One region of the Microbispora sp. H10830 genome, then DNA from elsewhere that is predicted to be linked to it. Evidence: predicted binding sites of a transcription regulator. Region 1 holds the regulator's gene; each other region holds the start of a gene.
What was found. Region 1 encodes LexA, which represses DNA repair genes until DNA is damaged. Its sites were predicted from a motif close to TCGAACANNTGTTCGA; they were not measured.
Positions count from the first base shown of each region.

Region 2: a site for LexA is predicted at 4,529-4,544, ahead of recA (recombinase RecA). Genes of this name have one in related genera too.
Region 3: a site for LexA is predicted at 3,597-3,612, ahead of HHX35_RS01665 (SAV_6107 family HEPN domain-containing protein). Genes of this name have one in related genera too.

Region 1 covers NZ_JABBWX010000016.1:63,850-69,847, reverse strand. The annotation lists gene HHX35_RS33180 (S41 family peptidase) at 1-119, shown strand, start outside; gene HHX35_RS44000 (cellulase family glycosylhydrolase) at 335-1,981, shown strand; gene lexA (transcriptional repressor LexA) at 2,075-2,791, opposite strand; gene nrdR (transcriptional regulator NrdR) at 3,223-3,687, shown strand; gene HHX35_RS33160 (vitamin B12-dependent ribonucleotide reductase) at 3,807-5,998, shown strand, end outside.
Region 2 covers NZ_JABBWX010000001.1:823,236-829,233, forward strand. The annotation lists gene HHX35_RS03845 (prolyl oligopeptidase family serine peptidase) at 1-208, shown strand, start outside; gene rny (ribonuclease Y) at 400-2,022, opposite strand; gene recX (recombination regulator RecX) at 2,303-2,908, opposite strand; gene recA (recombinase RecA) at 3,262-4,362, opposite strand; gene HHX35_RS03865 (hypothetical protein) at 4,693-4,968, shown strand; gene HHX35_RS03870 (ABC transporter permease) at 4,991-5,998, opposite strand, start outside.
Region 3 covers NZ_JABBWX010000001.1:363,230-369,227, reverse strand. The annotation lists gene HHX35_RS01690 (polyprenyl synthetase family protein) at 1-295, opposite strand, end outside; gene metF (methylenetetrahydrofolate reductase [NAD(P)H]) at 436-1,365, shown strand; gene HHX35_RS01680 (GNAT family N-acetyltransferase) at 1,380-1,949, opposite strand; gene HHX35_RS01675 (YbaK/EbsC family protein) at 1,994-2,470, opposite strand; gene HHX35_RS01670 (L,D-transpeptidase family protein) at 2,597-3,475, shown strand; gene HHX35_RS01665 (SAV_6107 family HEPN domain-containing protein) at 3,881-4,318, shown strand; gene HHX35_RS01660 (arginine deiminase) at 4,448-5,692, opposite strand; gene HHX35_RS01655 (transcriptional regulator) at 5,822-5,998, opposite strand, start outside.

The sequences.
Region 1 (5,998 bases):
CGCCGCAGGACCTGGTCGCCGGGCGGGATCCGCAGCTGGCACGGGCGGTGGAGCTGGCCCTGGCGGCGCTGCAGGAGAGGCATCCGGCCACCCCGCCGGAGTTGCCGCCGCTGCGGTGATCCTGGCGCCGAAGCTCGTCGGCATCGTGCCGTGACGGGACGTTGACGATCGGCTGGCCTTCCGGACAAAATTACGCCCGAGCCACAAACTAGTCATATCGATGTAGGCGTGCGGTCAGGGCATGCCGCGACCACCACCGCTCCGGCGGTGGTCTGGGGTGCGCGCCTGACCGTATGGCTCGGCGTCGGCGTGCGCCCCGCGTGGGAGGCACGTCTTGTACAGACGAATTCTCGGCGGGCTGGCGACGGCCGCCGCGATGGCGGCGACCGTTCTCGTCGTCACCGGGTCGCCGGCGAACGCCGCCGGCACGGGCACCGGCTACCTGCACACCAGCGGGAACAAGATCGTCGACAGCACCGGCGCCACGGTCCGGCTGACCGGCATCAACTGGTTCGGCATGGAGACCGACAACAAGACCTTCCACGGGTTGTGGGCGAACAACCCGTGGAAGAGCCAGCTCGACCTCATGGCGAGCCTGGGCTACAACACCATCCGGGTGCCGTTCTCGGACGACGCCCTGAAGCCGGGCGCGCAGGCGACGAGCGTCAACACCTACTCCAACCCCGACCTGATCGGCCTGTCCCCGCTGCAGATCCTCGACAAGGTCGTGGACTACGCGGGCCAGAAGGGCATGCGGATCATCCTCGACCGGCACCGGCCGACCAGCGCGGGCCAGACGGCGCTGTGGTACACCTCGGGCGTCCCCGAGTCCACCTGGATCAGCGACTGGAAGTCGCTGGCCCAGCACTACGCCGGCAACACCACCGTCATCGGGGCCGACCTGCACAACGAGCCGCACGCCGACGGCACCAACCCGAACGCGACCGGCTCCTGCTGGGGCTGCGGCGACGAGTCGCGCGACTGGCGCCTGGCGGCCGAGCGTGCGGGCAACGCCATCCTGTCCGTGCAGCCCAACTGGCTGATCTTCGTGGAGGGCGTGAGCTGCCCGAGCGGCGGCCTGTCCAACGTCTGGGACAACGACACCAGCAACGACGAGGACTGCGGCTGGTGGGGCGGCAACCTCACCAAGGCGGGCCAGTACCCGGTGCGGCTGAACGTGGCCAACCGGCTCGTCTACTCGCCCCACGAGTACGCCACGTCGGTCTACCACCAGGCGTGGTTCGACGACCCGTCGTACCCGGCGAACATGCCGGCCATCTGGGACAAGTACTTCGGCTACCTGTACAAGCAGAACATCGCGCCGATCATGGTGGGTGAGTTCGGCACCACGCTCGCCAGCAACACCGACAAGATCTGGCTCCAGGAGCTCATGAAGTACATGGGCAGCGGGGTGAACGGCATGTCGTTCACCTACTGGTCGTGGAACCCCAACTCGGGTGACACGGGCGGCATCCTGAAGGACGACTGGGCGACGGTCGACCAGGCCAAGCAGAGCATCATCTCGCCCTACCTGATCCCGCCGACCGGTGGCGGTAACCCGACGCCGCCGGTGTCGCCCTCGGCCTCGCCGAGCGTGTCGCCGTCGGCGTCTCCGTCGGCTTCCCCGTCGGCTTCCCCGTCGGCGTCTCCGTCCGCGTCTCCCTCGTCGCCGGGCGGGAAGACCTGCACGGCCACGTACAAGGTCGTCAACCAGTACTCCGGCGGCTTCCAGGGTGAGGTCACGGTGAAGGCGGGTTCCTCGGCCATCTCGGCCTGGACCGTGAAGTGGGCCTTCCCGAACGGCCAGAGCATCAGCCAGCTCTGGAACGGCACGCTCAGCGCGAGCGGGTCGAACGTCACGGTGACGAACCTGTCCTACAACGGCGCGCTGGGCGCCGGGGCCTCGTCCACCTTCGGCTTCAACGGCAGCTGGTCGGGCACCAACGGCGTTCCTTCGCCGGTGAGCTGCACCGCCTCCTGACGGCGGACCGAACACGGCACAGCACAAGCCCGGCGCTCTCGTGAGCGCCGGGCTTGTCCCTGTGCGGCGTCCGGAACCGGCGAGCCGCTGCTGCTACAGCTTGCGCAGGACGGCCGTGACCTTGCCGAGCACGGTGGCCTCGTCACCGGGGATCGGCTCGTAGTTGGGGTTGTGCGGCACCAGCCACACGTGCCCGTCCTTGCGCTTGAACGTCTTCACGGTGGCCTCGCCGTCGATCATGGCGGCCACGATGTCGCCGTTGTCGGCGACCGGCTGCTGCCGCACCACGACCCAGTCGCCGTCGGCGATGGCGGCCTCGATCATCGAGTCGCCGGAGACCTGGAGCAGGAACAGCGTGCCCTCGCCCACGAGCTGCTTGGGCAGCGCGAACACGTCCTCGATGCTCTGCTCGGCGAGGATGGGACCACCGGCCGCGATGCGGCCGACCAGCGGCACGTAGGCCGCGGTGGGCCGGTTGAATCCGGCCTCCTCCTCGGAGGTGGCGTCCGGGTCCACCCACAGCACCGGCTCGCCCGGCAGCCGGACCTCCAGGGCCCGGGGCCGATGCGGATCACGCCGGAGGTAGCCCTTACGCTGGAGCGCCGTGAGCTGGTGCGACACGCTGGAGGTGCTGGTCAGCTGGACCGCTTCCCCGATCTCCCGCATGGAGGGCGGATAGCCGCGCTGCTGGACCGAGTCGCGGATCACCTCGAGGATCTTCCGCTGCCTCGGGGTGAGGCCAAGCGAGTCGCGCCTGCGAACCGCGAGGTCGCTGACGCCATCCGCTTGCTCACTTCGGTCACTCACGATGCCACCTCTCAATCCGTGTTCCTCATGTCGCACAGAGCGACCGTACCGCGATTCAAGATCACCGTCAAACAATTGTTCGATATCCAGCGAAATCGCCGATCTCGCCGTCCGTCTCATCGTACGGGAGTTCGATCGATCCCGTGTTCGATTTACCCGATCTTCTCTGGTCGTAGTACGCCCAGGTCAGAAGCCGTACGGAAATCGGCAGGGAAAGGCGCGTAAAGGGCGTATTCCACGACGGGCGGGGCAGTTGACGCGGCCGTGACTGGAGGTGCGACACGCGCGCCGAGCAGGCACTTCCTCACCCAGGGCCGGTTCGACTTGCGTTCAAGGTCGGGCGCTCCTACGGTTGGACCACAACATCTAGTAGTCACAGCTGTGTAAGTTCACCACACCTTGTGTTCCGGATGTGCGTTCAGGGAGGCGATGAAGTGCACTGTCCGTTCTGTCGCCACCCGGACACCCGGGTCGTGGACAGCCGTGCGGCCGAGGACGGGGCGGCGATCCGCCGTCGGCGCACCTGCCCCGAGTGCGGGCGCAGGTTCACCACGCAGGAGACCGTACTGCTGATGGTGAGCAAGCGCAGCGGGGTCACCGAGCCGTTCTCCCGGGAGAAGGTCATCGCCGGCGTGCGGCGGGCCTGCCAGGGACGCCCGGTCAGCGAGGACTCCCTCGCCCAGCTCGGGCAGCGCGTCGAGGAGAGCATCCGGGGCACCGGCGCGGCCGAGATCGCCTCCCACGAGGTGGGCCTGGCCATCCTGGGCCCGCTCCGCGACCTCGACGAGGTGGCCTACCTGCGCTTCGCGTCGGTCTACCGCAGCTTCGAGACGCTGGCGGACTTCGAGGCGGAGATCGAGCGGCTCCGCGCGGCCCACAGCACGGTGGGCGAGGAGTAGGCGCCTTCCGGGGGGCCGGGACGAGGCGGGCGGCGGCGCGCGACGGCGCGGCGCGACGATGTGGTTATAACGAGCGTGGTCGGAGAAGGGGCTCCATCGGGCCCTGGGAGGGGGAAGTCATGACGGAGACCGTGAGCGGCACCGTGTCGGGTGTGGGGGGCCGGCCGGGCAAGCGCCCGCGCAAGGGCCTGAAGATGAAGCGCATCTTCACCACCCCGGGTGTCCACCCGTACGACGAGGTCCGCTGGGAGCGGCGCGACGTCGTGATGACGAACTGGCGGGACGGCTCGGTCAACTTCGAGCAGCACGGCGTGGAGTTCCCCGACTTCTGGTCGGTCAACGCGGCCAACATCGTCACCACCAAGTACTTCCGCGGGGCGGTGGGCACCCCGCAGCGCGAGTCGAGCCTCAAGCAACTCGTCGACCGGGTCGTGGGCGTCTACACCAGGACCGGCGTCGAGAACGGCTACTTCGCCTCCGAGGAGGACGCGGAGATCTTCGACCACGAGCTCAAGCACGCGCTGATCCACCAGACCTTCAGCTTCAACTCCCCGGTGTGGTTCAACGTCGGCACCCGCTCCCCCCAGCAGGTGAGCGCCTGCTTCATCCTGGCCGTGGACGACACGATGGAGTCGATCCTCGACTGGTACAAGGAAGAAGGTGTGATCTTCAAGGGCGGCTCCGGCTCCGGGGTCAACCTCTCCCGCATCCGCTCGTCCAAGGAGCTGCTGTCCAGCGGTGGCACGGCCAGCGGCCCGGTCTCCTTCATGCGCGGCGCCGACGCCTCCGCCGGCACCATCAAGTCGGGCGGCGCGACCCGCAGGGCGGCCAAGATGGTCGTCCTCGACGTGGACCACCCCGATATCGAGGAGTTCATCGAGACCAAGGCGCGCGAGGAGGACAAGATCCGTGCGCTGCGCGACGCCGGGTTCGACATGGACCTCGGCGGCAAGGACATCGTGTCCGTGCAGTACCAGAACGCCAACAACTCGGTGCGGGTCTCCGACGAGTTCATGCGGGCCGTCGAGGACGGCGGGCAGTTCGGCCTGCGGGGCCGGCTGACCGGCGAGGTCATCGAGGAGGTCGAGGCGCGGTCGCTGTTCCGCAAGATGGCCAAGGCCGCCTGGGAGTGCGCCGACCCCGGCCTGCAGTACGACGACACGATCAACGACTGGCACACCTGCCCCGAGACCGGGCGCATCACGGCCAGCAACCCCTGCTCGGAGTACGTCCACCTGGACAACTCCTCGTGCAACCTCGCGTCGATCAACCTGCTGAAGTTCCTGCGCGACGACGACTCCTTCGACGTCGCGACCTTCGTGAAGGTCACCGAGCTGATCATCACCGCGATGGACATCTCGATCACCTTCGCCGACTTCCCGACGCAGAAGATCGCCGAGACCACCCGGGCGTACCGCCAGCTCGGCATCGGCTACGCCAACCTGGGCGCGCTGCTCATGGCGACCGGGCACGCGTACGACTCCGACGGCGGCCGGGCCATCGCGGCCGGGATCACCTCGCTGATGACCGCCGTGTCCTACCGCCGCTCGGCCGAGATCGCCGGGATCGTCGGCCCGTACGACGGCTACCAGCGCAACGCCGAGCCGCACAAGCGGGTCATGCGCAAGCACGCCGCGGCCAACGACGACCTGCGCACCCTCGACGACATGGACAAGAGCCTGCACACAGAGGCCACCCGGCAGTGGCAGGAGTGCCTCAGGCTCGGTGAGAAGAACGGCTACCGCAACGCCCAGGCGTCGCTGCTCGCCCCGACCGGCACCATCGGCCTGATGATGGACTGCGACACCACCGGCATCGAGCCCGACCTGGCGCTGGTGAAGTTCAAGAAGCTCGTCGGCGGCGGCTCGATGCAGATCGTCAACCAGACGATCCCGCGGGCGCTGCGCCGGCTCGGCTACCTCGAGGAGCAGGTCGAGGCCATCGTCGAGTACATCGCCGAGCACGGCCACGTCGTGGACGCCCCCGGCCTGCGGCCGGAGCACTACGAGGTGTTCGACTGCGCGATGGGCGAGCGGGCCATCGCCCCGATGGGCCACGTCCGGATGATGGCGGCCGTCCAGCCGTTCCTGTCCGGCGCGATCTCCAAGACCGTGAACCTGCCCGAGTCGGCCACGGTGGACGACATCGAGCAGGTCTACCTGGAGGGCTGGAAGCTCGGCCTGAAGGCCCTGGCCGTCTACCGCGACAACTGCAAGGTCGGCCAGCCGCTGTCGGTCGCGAAGAAGACCTCCGAGGAGGTCCCCGCCGAGACCTCCGCCGAGAAGGAGCCGATCGTCCAGGTCGTGGAGGT
Region 2 (5,998 bases), on a different contig from region 1:
GAACTGTCCGATGCTGCTCATGCAGGGGCTCGCCGACCCGGTCGTGCCGCCGGCCCAGTCGCAGGCGTTCGCCGAGCGCCTGATGGCGCGCGGCGTGCCCTGCACCTATCTGACGTTCGAGGGCGAGGCCCACGGGTTCCGGCGGCTGGAGACCAAGGCGGCGGCCCTCGCCGCCGAGCTGTCGTTCTACCTGCAGATCTTCCGATGAGCGGGGCCGGTCACCCGTCCGTCCCGGCGAGTAGCGTGCGCATGCGGTCGATCTCGATGCGCTGGTCGGCGTCGACATGGGTGACCTCGGGGGGCGTCCCACCGGGGCGTCCCCCGCACGACCGGGGCCCCCGCCCAGCGATGGGCGGGGGCCCTTGACAGGCGCTTGGATGAGGCGTGACGGCCGAGGCCTTACCGGGCGAACTCCGTGGCGCGGGACTCGCGGACCACGGTGATCCGAATCTGGCCGGGGTAGGTCAGCTCCTCCTCGACCTGCTTGGCGACGTCCCTGGCGATGACCTGGGCCTGGATGTCGTCCACGTTCTCCGGCCGGACCATCACCCGGATCTCGCGGCCCGCCTGCATGGCGAAGACCTTGTCCACGCCGTCGTACGACTGGGCGATCTCCTCCAGGCGCTCCAGCCGCTTGACGTACGCCTCCAGGGACTCGCGCCGGGCGCCGGGGCGGCTGCCGCTGATCGCGTCCGCGGCCTGGGTGAGGACCGCCTCGACGGTCCTGACCTCCACCTCGTTGTGGTGCGCCTCGATGGCGTGGACGACGTCCTCGTGCTCGCCGTACCGCCGGGCGATCTCCGCGCCGATCATCGCGTGGCTGCCCTCGACCTCGTGGGTGAGCGCCTTGCCGATGTCGTGCAGAAGCGCACAGCGCTTGACGAGGTCACGGTCGAGCCGCAGCTCGGAGGCCATGATCCCGGCGATGTGCGCCGACTCGATCAGGTGCTTGAGCACGTTCTGGCCGTAGGAGGTGCGATAGCGGAGCTGGCCCAGCAACGTGACCAGCTCGGGATGCATCTCGGTGATGCCCAGCTCGACCAGCGCGTCCTCGCCCGCCCGCACGCACAGGTCCCGCACCTCGGCCTTGCTGCGCTCGTACGCCTCCTCGATGCGCTGGGGGTGGATCCGGCCGTCGAGCACGAGCTTCTCCAGCGTCAGCCTGGCCGTCTCCCGACGGACCGGGTCGAAACACGACAGCAGCACCGCCTCCGGCGTGTCGTCGATGATCAGATTGACCCCGGTGGTGGACTCGAAAGCCCTGATGTTGCGGCCCTCGCGGCCGATGATGCGGCCCTTCATCTCGTCGCCGGGCAGATGGAGGACGCTCACCACCGACTCGGCCGTCTGCTCGGTGGCGACCCGCTGCACGGCCAGCGTCACGATCTTGCAGGCGCGCTTCTCGCCCTCCTTCCGGGCCTCGCTCTCGATCTCCCGGACGATCAGCGCGGCCTCACGCTTGGCCTGGTTCTCGATCTCCCTGACCAGCTCCGTCTTGGCCTGTTCGGCCGTCAGTCCGGCGACCCGCTCCAGGATCTCCTGCCGCCGCTCGGCCACCCGCTCCAGCTCCTCGCGGCGGTCGGCCAGCTCGGTCTCGGTCTCGGCCAGCTTGCGGGCCCGCTCGGTCTGCCTGCGTGCCTCCTCGTCGAGCCGCTGCTCGCGCTCGGCCAGCCGGTTCTCGCGGCGTTCGAGGTCGGAGCGCAGCTCCTTGAGCTCCGTCTTGAGGATTCGCGCCTCCTCCTCGACCTCCTTGCGCATCAGCGCTGCGCTCTCGGCGAGTGTCTCCGACTTCTTGAGGATCTCCCCCGCGTCACGCTCCGCCTTCGTGCGGATCTCCTCAGCCTCGCGTCTGGCCCGTTCGAGTTCCTCGTTGACCTCGGCCTTCACCTCGGCAAGCTGCTCGGGCGAGGGGCCGGGCGGTGCGACGGCTCCGGTGCGGCGCATGACTATGACGAGGGCGGCGATCATCACGAGAGCCAGCAGCACTACCGCAACCGCAAGAACGATCACGATCGTGTCCATGCGCGCTCACCCCTCACGACAACTCTTGGCAGGGGTCACACGCGCAGCACGGCAGCGCCCGGTGGCGTCACCAGGACAAATATCGTCGCAATGCCCAGGCGCCCCGAGGGGCGGCCCATATGGCCCGAAGGCCGGTCAATGTCTCTCGTCCGTCGTGGTTCACCGTTATGGCAATCCGCGCTGCGCGGAGTAACTCCTCACTGCGGTCGAGATTAAGCGTCAGAGAGGTAACGAGCAAGCAAAGATGCCCTGTCAAGTGACTTTTGCGTGGTGCTATGGCTCACTCGAAGGTATCCGGAAGCCCATCTGACGGGCTGCCCTCGGCCTCGATCGCCTCTCGGACCACGCGGAAGGCCAGTCCCGGCGAGTAGCCCTTGCGGGCCAGCATGCCGACCAATCGTCGCATGCGCGCCTGCGGCTCCACCCCGCGGGTGGCGGCCAGCTTCCGATCCACCAGCCTGCGTGCGGTCTCGGCCTCCTCGTCCGGATCGAGCCGTCCGACGGCGTCCTTGACCGTCTCCTCGGCCACGCCGCGCCGCCGCAGTTCCTGGGCGAGCGCGCGGCGGGCGAGCCCGCGACCAGTGTGCCGGGAGCTCACCCACGCGGCGGCGAACGCCTCGTCGTCGATGAGCCCGACCTCGGAGAACCGCTCCAGCACGGCGTTCGCCGCCTCCTCGGGCACGTCCCGCTTGCGCAGGGCGTCCGCGAGCTGGGCCCGGGTCTTGGGTGCCATCGTCAGCAGCCGCAGGCAGATGGCTCTGGCCACCGCCTCGGGGTCGGCCGGCGGGCCCTCGCCCGCCGCGGTGCCCTCCTGAGGCCCGTCGGGAAGCCATCCGCCGGACCTCCCACGCTTTCCCCGGCCTCTCGGCGCTCCCCGTTCTCCCAGGCCTGCCCAGGCTCCCAGAGCCGCCTGTTCTCCCGGAGCCGCCTGTTCCCCCAGCCCTGCCCAGTCTTCCGGAGCTGTCTGTTCTCTCAGGCCTGCCCGGTCTCCTCGCCGGCCACCACGTCCCTGGCGCCGGCGTCCGTCCCGGCCGGCCTCCTGGCCCGCCTCCGCACGCCCGATCTCCGCGCGCCCGATCTCCGCGCGCCGAATCTCCTCGCGCAGGGCGGCGATCGTCGCGGAGGCGTCCTCAGCCGATCCGGGCAGCTCTTCGGCCGGCCCCCAGAGTCCCGAGTTCCAGTCCCCCGGCCCGACCCCGTCATCCGGGCCGGGGGGCACATCGCGCCTCATGCCTGCGCTCAGACGTCACCCGGCTTGGGCGCACTGGCCGCCTTGCTGCCCCGGCCGGACGTGGGGGCGGGCGGCGCCGCCGGAGCGGCGGGGGGCTCGCTCGGCGAGTCGAGCCGCGGCCCGACACCGAGCTTCTCCTTGATCTTCTTCTCGATCTCGTTGGCGATGTCGGGGTTGTTCTTCAGGAAGTTGCGGGCGTTCTCCTTGCCCTGCCCGAGCTGGTCGCCCTCGTACGTGTACCAGGCTCCGGCCTTGCGCACGAACCCGTGCTCGACGCCCATGTCGATCAGCCCGCCCTCGCGGGAGATGCCGATGCCGTAAAGGATGTCGAAGTCGGCCTGGCGGAAGGGCGGGGCCATCTTGTTCTTGACGACCTTCACCCGGGTCCGGTTGCCGACCGGCTCGGTGCCGTCCTTGAGCGTCTCGATCCTGCGCGCGTCCAGCCGCACCGACGCGTAGAACTTCAGCGCCTTACCACCCGTGGTGGTCTCGGGGCTTCCGAACATGACGCCGATCTTCTCGCGGAGCTGGTTGATGAAGATGGCGGTGGTCCGGGTCTGGTTCAGCGCACCGGCGATCTTGCGCAGGGCCTGCGACATGAGGCGGGCCTGGAGACCGACGTGGCTGTCGCCCATCTCACCCTCGATCTCGGCCTTCGGCACGAGGGCCGCCACGGAGTCGATCACGATGATGTCGACGGCGCCGGAGCGGATCAGCATGTCCGCGATCTCCAGCGCCTGCTCACCGGTGTCCGGCTGGGAGACGAGCAACGCGTCGACGTCGACGCCCAGCTTCTTGGCGTACTCGGGGTCGAGGGCGTGCTCGGCGTCGATGAACGCGGCGATGCCGCCGCCCTTCTGGGCGTTGGCCACGGCGTGCAGGGCGACCGTCGTCTTACCGGAAGACTCGGGGCCGTACACCTCGACGATCCTGCCGCGGGGATAGCCGCCGATGCCGAGGGCGACGTCGAGAGCGATAGAACCGGTGGGGATGACCTCGATCGGCGCACGCGCGTCGTCTCCGAGGCGCATGACGCTGCCCTTGCCGAACTGCCGCTCGATTTGCGCGAGGGCGGTCTCAAGGGCCTTCTCGCGGTCGTTGATTGCCATTGGGTGCCCCCTGAAGGGTGGTCGTCTGCTCGGTCACCGAAAAGCTACGGGGTGCCACCGACATTTTCCGGAGCTTCTCGCAGCCCGCCCCGGAAGGCGGGCCGGGAGCCCGTCGCGCCCCGGCGACCTGACGGCGCGCACCCCGGCGGCGACCAGTCCAATATAGCCGAACGACTGTTCGATCACATGCCCGAACCGCCGCCGAGGCCGGGACGAACGGCGTCCCAACCGCGCCGTTACATTCCCGGGCGTTACTCTGCCATGGTTGCCAGCGCGCTGACCTGGGACGATCCTTGTAGCAAAGCTGGATCTCCCCGCTGGAGGGGCCACGTGACGGGCACCGGCGACTACAGCGGACAGCGCCTGGCCCGCCTTGAGGCGCTCGCGGCGCGGCTCCCCGAGCACGGTCTCTCCGCGCGACTGCTCGGCACGGACGATCCGGTCCTGTCCGTCTGGCACCCGGGCACCGGCAGGCAGACGATCGTCTTCGCGACGCCCGCCAAGGGCGGCTGGATGTTCCTGTGGGCGCCGGGCGGCCAGGAGAGCGCCGACGACCCCGGCCGTGCGGCCGAATTGATCGGTCGGACGCTCTCCCGGCACCCCTGATCGTCCGCCGGCGCCCCGGCCGTCAGCGGACGACCTCGCCCAGCTTGACCCGGGCGCCGGTGCGGAGCACCGCCCGCTGATAGACGCGGGCCGCGCCCAGGAGGACGGCCACCACGGCCACGACCATGAGCGCTCCGGCGATGAGGATCTCCCCCAGCGGCACGTCGACGGCCGCCGTACGCACGGGCATGACCATCGAGGAGAACGGCGGCACGAACGACAGCACGCGCGCGACCGTGCCCGTCGGCTCGACGGCGGCGAAGTAGGCCGTCAGGTAGGTGAACATCATGAGCATGGTCATCGGCGTCAGGACGGTGTTGAGCTCCTCCTGCCGCGACACCAGGGAGCCGAAGGCGGCGGCGAGCGCCGAGAAGAAGGCGTAGCCCAGCACGAACCAGACGACCGCGCTCACCACGATTCCCCCCATTCCGGGCGGCAGGTCGGCTGTGAAGCCGGTCGCGAACGACGCCGCCAGACCGGCGGCGATGACCACGACGAGGTTGACCAGCCCCAGCGAGCCCAGCCCGACGATCTTGCCGCCCAGGAGCTGCCAGGGACGCACCGAGGTGAGCAGGATCTCCACGATGCGGCTGCCCTTCTCCTCCACCACACCCATGGCGACGAACATCGAGGAGTAGATGAGCAGGAAGAACAGCACCATCACGATCAGCGTGGCGATGCCGGTGCGCACGCCCTGGTAGCGGGCGTCCGCGCCGGCCGACTCCACCGTCAGCGGCGTGATCGTGAGACCGGACGCCTTGATCTGGGCGTCACGGTGGGCGCTCTCCAGGATCAGCCCCAGCCGCTGGTCGAGTTCGCCGTTGGCGAGGACCTTGTCCCCGTTGATGAGGGCCGCGTCGAGGTCCCCGTCGACCACGGCCTTCCGGGCGGCCGCCTCGTCCGGCCACCGGGAGTACGCGAGCTGGGCGGCGGGCGGGGGCGCGTCGCCCACCACGCCGACGTCGTAGGTGTCGTCGCCGCCCAGGACCTTGGGCAGGAACGCGAGCGCCGCCACCAGGACCGCGCTGAC
Region 3 (5,998 bases), on a different contig from region 1:
GCACGTCGCTCGCGTCCATGACGTCGTCGTGGATGAGCGCGCTGGCCTGCAGGAGTTCCAGCGAGGCGGCGGCGAAGTGCAGTCCCGGGTCGTCGCCTCCCCCGGCGGCGCGCCAACCCCAGTGACAGAAGGCGGGGCGCAGCCTTTTGCCGCCCGCTAGGAAGTCCTCCGCGGCGGACAGCAGGGTGGCCAGATGAGGGTCACCGAAGTGTGGTCGCTGCCGGTCGAGGAACTCCCGGAGTGCGCGGTCCACCTCCGTACGGATGGAATCGAGCGAGGCGGCGGAAGCGGTCATGCTCAGAGACTAACCGGGGTTGATCCGGGCACCCAGCAGCAGATCCCCTCCAAGTGGGCCAACTCACTCTGATAGGGCAAATGTCCACATAGCAAGACCGCGGGGGCCGCGAAAACCGCCATCGCTGTACCCTTGCCGGTATGGCTCTCGGTCTGCCCTCGCGGCTCCCTGATCGCGTCCCGACGGTCCGCGAACTGCTGGCCGCGGGCGAGCGCTCGTTCTCGTTCGAGTTCCTCCCGCCGAAGACCGAGGAGGGGGAGCGCCAGCTGTGGAGGGCGATCCGCGAGCTGGAAGCGCTGCGGCCGACGTTCGTCTCCGTGACCTACGGCGCCGGCGGCTCGACCCGGGACCGCACGGTGGACATCGTCGAGCGGCTGGCGCACGAGACGACGCTGACCCCCGTCGCCCACTTCACCGCGGTTGACCACTCGATCCGCGAGCTGCGCCACCTCGTCGGCAGGTTCGCCGACGCGGGCGTGCGCAACATCCTCGCCGTACGCGGCGACCCGCGCGGCGGCAACCCCCTGGACGAGTGGGTCAAGCACCCGGAGGGCGTCCTGTACGCCGAGGAGCTGGTGCGGCTGATCCGCCAGGCGGGCGACTTCTGCGTGGGGGTGGCCGCCTTCCCGTACAAGCACCCCAGGTCGGCGACCATCGAGTCGGACACCAAATATTTCGTGCAGAAGTGCCGGGCCGGCGCGGACTACGCGATCACCCAGATGTTCTTCAGGGCGGAGGACTACCTGCGGCTGCGTGACCGCGTGGCGGCCCAGGGGTGCGACACCCCGATCATCCCCGGCATCATGCCCGTGACGCAGGTGAGCACGATCGCCCGGTCGGAGCAGCTGTCCGGTGCGCCGTTCCCGCCGGAGGTGGCCGAGCGGTTCGAGGCCGTCGCCGACGACCCTGCCGCGGTCCGCCGTCTCGGCATCGAGCACGCCGTCGAGCTGTGCCAGAAGCTTCTCGACGAGGGCGCGCCCGGCATCCACTTCATCACCTTCAACCGGTCGAGCGCGACCCGCGAGGTGTTCCAGGCGCTGCACAGCGTGCCCGCCGCCGTGGCCGGCTGAGCCGGCCGGTCCCGTCAGCCTTCGCGGGCCCCGGGCTCGGGCAGCGGCAGGCGCACCCCGGCGATGACGTACTCCTCGTAACCGCCCGGGAAGACGAACCGGGTCATCAGGTCGGCGAACCCGACGTCCCGGTAGAGGTGCCGGGCCACGGTGGGGGCGTCGTGCGTCGACAGCACGGCCGTGCGCTCCGGGCGGCCCTCGCACAGTGTGTGGATCAGTCGCCGGCCGATTCCCCGGCCCTGATACTCGGGGCGCACGTGGATCTCGGCGATCTCCAGGGCGTCGCCGAACCAGGCGTTCGCCACCACCGGCCCGGCTCGGTCCTGCAGCGCCCCGCGCACGACGTCGTGCCACCACTGCCCCTGGCCGCCGTGGAAGCCGTACGCGAAGCCGGCGACGCCGGAGGCCTGCGTGTCCTCCGCGAGCACGCAGTCGAAGTCGGGATAGGTGGCGTGGTTGCGCATGATCGCCATGCGGCCCGCGAGCTGGTCCGACGGCGGGCGCATGGCGACCGTGTAGATCTCCAGCACGGTGTCCAGCACCGCCCTGAACTCGTCGGGCCCCACCCGTCGCAGTTGGATCACTCGTCGCACACTAGCAAAACGACGCCGGGCCGGTCCGGCAGGCGTCACTCCACCTCGGCGGCCGTGCCCCCGGTGATACGCAGCAGCTCGTCGTAGGACGTGGGGAAGACGGTGTGGGGGTGCCCCGCGGCGGCCCACACGACGTCGTGCTTGCTCAGCCAGGTGTCCACCAGCGTCCGTACGGGCGCGGGGTGCCCGGCCGGGGCGACGCCGCCGATGGGCTGCCCGGTGTGCTCGCGGACGAACTCCGGCGTGGCCCGCCGCACCTTCGCCGCGCCCACGAGCCGCGCGATCAGATCGGTGTTCACACGGTGGGCGCCGCTGGTCAGCACCAGCAGCGGCGCGCCGTCCGCGTCGAAGATCAGGCTGTTGGCGATCGCGCCGACCTCGCAGCCCAGCTGGGCCGCCGCCGTGGCGGCCGTCGGGGCGGCCTCGTCGAGCACGACGACCTCGCCTGTCACCGCGTGGGCCCGCAGGGCCTCCTGAACCCGGACGACGTTCGGATGCAACTTTTCTGCCACCCGGTCACTCTAAACGGATTGCCAGGACATACGCGGCCGATTATGGCCACTTACGATCACGCGGCTCACAATCGGACCGTAAGGTGAGTCCTTTGATCGAGAAACGGGCTTATGAGGGGGTTGGTCATGATGAGGGGTCGACGGCGGCTGCTCGTCGCGGTGGGAGCGGCGACGTTCGCGACTGCCTTCGCGGCGACCGGCGTGAGCGGCACGGCGCAGGCGCGCACCGCCGTGCCGGCGGGGACCGTCACGGCGGGGACCGCGCTCCCGGCGCTTCAGGCGTCCTCGGCGCTCCCCGCGCTCCCCGCGCTCCCGCCGCGAAGCGCCGTTCCCGCCCGCGCCACCGGTTACCCGCCGTTCACCGCCCCGGGCAAGACGCTCAAGCTCGGCGCCAAGGGCTCCGCCGTGAAGGCGCTGCAGGCCCGGCTCAAGGAGCTCGGGTACGTGCCCGGCAGCGTCGACGGCCGGTACGGCGGGGCCACGCTGACGGCGGTCTGGGCGTTCCAGAAGGTGCAGGGGATCACGCCGACCAGCACGGTCGCGGCCCGCACCTGGAGGGCGCTGGAGAACCCCCGGGCGCCCAAGGTCCTGGTGCCCAGGGGCAAGGCGACCCGCGTCGAGGTGAACCTGACCAAGCAGGTGATGGTTCTGTACCGGGGCGGCGCGCCGGTTCTCATCAGCCACATCTCCAGCGGCAGCGGCATCCCCTACACCGAGTACGCCACCTGGAACGGCAAGCGGCAGCGGTTCTCCGGCAGCGCGCGCACGCCGACCGGCGACTACGCGACCACCTGGCGGGCCAGGGGCTGGCACCGGTCCTACCTCGGGCAGCTCTACAACCCCATCTTCTTCAACGGCGGCATCGCGCTCCACGGCGCGCTGTCGGTGCCGCTCTACCCGGCGTCGCACGGCTGCGTGCGGCTGCCCATGAACGTGGCCGAGATCCTGCCCGGCATGCTCGGCAAGGGTGTCCCTGTGCACGTCAGGGGCGCCTTCAGGCGCTAGCGCCATCCCCGGAGGGGCCCCGCGCGAGGTGGTCGCGCGGGGCCCCTCCGCCGTCTCCGGCCCGTGTTTCGAACGTGGTCCTCGAACACATATTCGTTGACAGCCTTGACAGAGGACATGATCGAATCTATGTTCGATGGAGTGGGCGTGGGACTCGCGGCTCGCGCCCACCCCGTTGGATTCGTGCCTTCGTCGTCGGCGGAGACGGATGCGGCACGGCCCGCGGCGTGGGCCGGACGGGGAGAGGGGAAGCTCCTCGTCCGGCCGCCCACGGGAGCCTGAGAAAGCGTCGGGCGATCTCGAGCGGTTCACGGGATCTCCCGGCCGGCGAAATTGTCGGTGCGATCTGCGACTGTGAAGTCACCGGCGACTTTCGCCGGAGTGCCACGACTCAAGGAGGCGGGCATGACTGAGCAGAACGACGATCAGAAGAGCGGGCCCCGGCTCTCGCAGGCGGTTCTGGCACACCTCGCGGACGCCAGGGCATGCCTCGCGGACGCAACCGTCGGGCCCACCCCCGCGGACCGCTACGTGTCGGCCCACCTGGCGGCCCTCCGTGCGGCCGCCGGGATCCTCGCGGCCCGTCCGCGGCCGATGGACGGCCGCAGGCGGCGGTTGCGCAGCGCCTGGGAGCTGCTGCCGGAGGCCGAGCCCAAGCTCGCGGACTGGGCGGCCTACTTCGCGGTGAGCGCGACCAAGCGCGCGGCGGCCGAGGCCGGCATGGTCCGAGCCGTCACGCAGAACGACGCAGAGGAAATCATAGCGGAGGCGGACAGGTTCGTCGGCGAGGTCGAGTCGATCCTCGGCCTGCCCGGCCGTCCCACTCTGCCCATGGCCGGCTGACCTCCGTCTCCGCCCATGGCCCCGCTCGCCCGTCCGGCGCGGCCCGGGCGCCCACTGCGCCCGCGCCAGGGTCGGCCACGGAGCCGGGGCGCCCACCGTGACGCCGGGAACGAGGCGACGCCGGGGTGATCAGACGGGGTCGCGCTCCAGCGGGCAGCTCATGCACCGTGGCCCGCCGCGTCCGCGGCCGAGCTCGCTGCCCCGGATCGTGACGACCTCGATGCCGTGCCTGCGCAGGTGGTTGTTGGTCGTGGTGTTGCGCTCGTAGGCCACGACCACACCGGGTTCCAGCGCCAGCACGTTGCAGCCGTCGTCCCACTGCTCGCGCTCGGCCGCGTGCACGTCCTGCGTCGGCGTGAGGACCTTGATGTCGTCAAGGCCGAGGGCCCGCGCGATCGCCTTGTGCATGTCCTCCGGCGGGTGGTCGGTGACCTTCAGCTCCTTGTCGGTGTCGCCCGGCTCCACCGTGTACGACGGGAGCATGCCGAGCCCGGCGTACTTGGTGAACACGCCCACGTCGACGTTGGTCATCACGGTGTCGAGGTGCATGAACGCACGGGTCTTGGGCAGATCGAGCGCCACGATGCGGGTCGCCGACCCCGCACGGAACAGATTGGTCGCCAGCATCTCCACGGCCTGCGGCTGGGTGCGCTCGCTCACCCCGACGAGCACGACGCCGTTGCCGAGCACCAGGACGTCGCCACCCTCGATGGTGGCCGGGGCCATGCGCACGCCCTCGTACCAGACGTTGAACCCGCCGGCGTCGGGCTTGCCGTATCCGGCGGCGAACAGCGGGTGCCACCGGTAGACCGCCTCGTAGTTGACGGTCTCCCGCCTGCGCGCCTTCTTGCGCATCGCGTTGATCGACACCCCGTCGTACACCCAGCAGGAGGTGTCGCGGGCGAACAGGTGGTTGGGCAGCGGCGGGAGGACGAAGTCGTCCATGCCCAGCGTGTGGAAGGCGATGGAGCCGGGGTCGCAGCCCAGCTCCATGATCTCGCGTTTGGTGATCCCGCCGGTCAGCAGCGGCGCGAGCGTGTCCGCGTCGAGGGCGTCGAGTGTGTTGCGGATCGCGTCGGCGGCCAGCGGGCCGAACCAGTGCTCGTCGACGCTGCCGTCGAGGATGTGCTTGCGCGCGTCGGGGATCTCGATCACCTCCCGCAGGAGGTCGCCGAGGTGGTGCACCGTGACGCCGCGCCCGGCGAGCACCTCGCACCACTCCCGGTGCTCCTCCAGCGCGCGGTGCACCCACAGCACGTCGTCGAACAGCAGGCCGTCCTTGTTGCCCGGGGTGAGCCGCTTGAGCGCGAGTTCGGGTATGTCGACCAGGACCCGGCGAAGCCTGCCCACCTCGGAGCCCACGTAAAACGTCATGTCCTGACCTATCCCCGCGTGGCGGGAATCACTCGTACCGGCGGCTCCCCCTTGCGGAGGCGCCGCCCGTGACTACGCCGGAGAGGACGGACATCGGCACGGGGAGCCGCGTACGAACCGGGCGGGAGGTCAGAAGGACTCGACGGCGCGGCGGGCCTCGGCGTCGAGCACACCCCAGTGGATGAACTCCTCGGTCAGCTCGACCGGCGACTTGTCATAGATGACCGCGAGCGAGCGCAGGTCCTCCTGCCGGATGGACAGCACCTTGCCGTTGTAGTCGCCCCGCTGGCTCTGAATGGTGGCGGC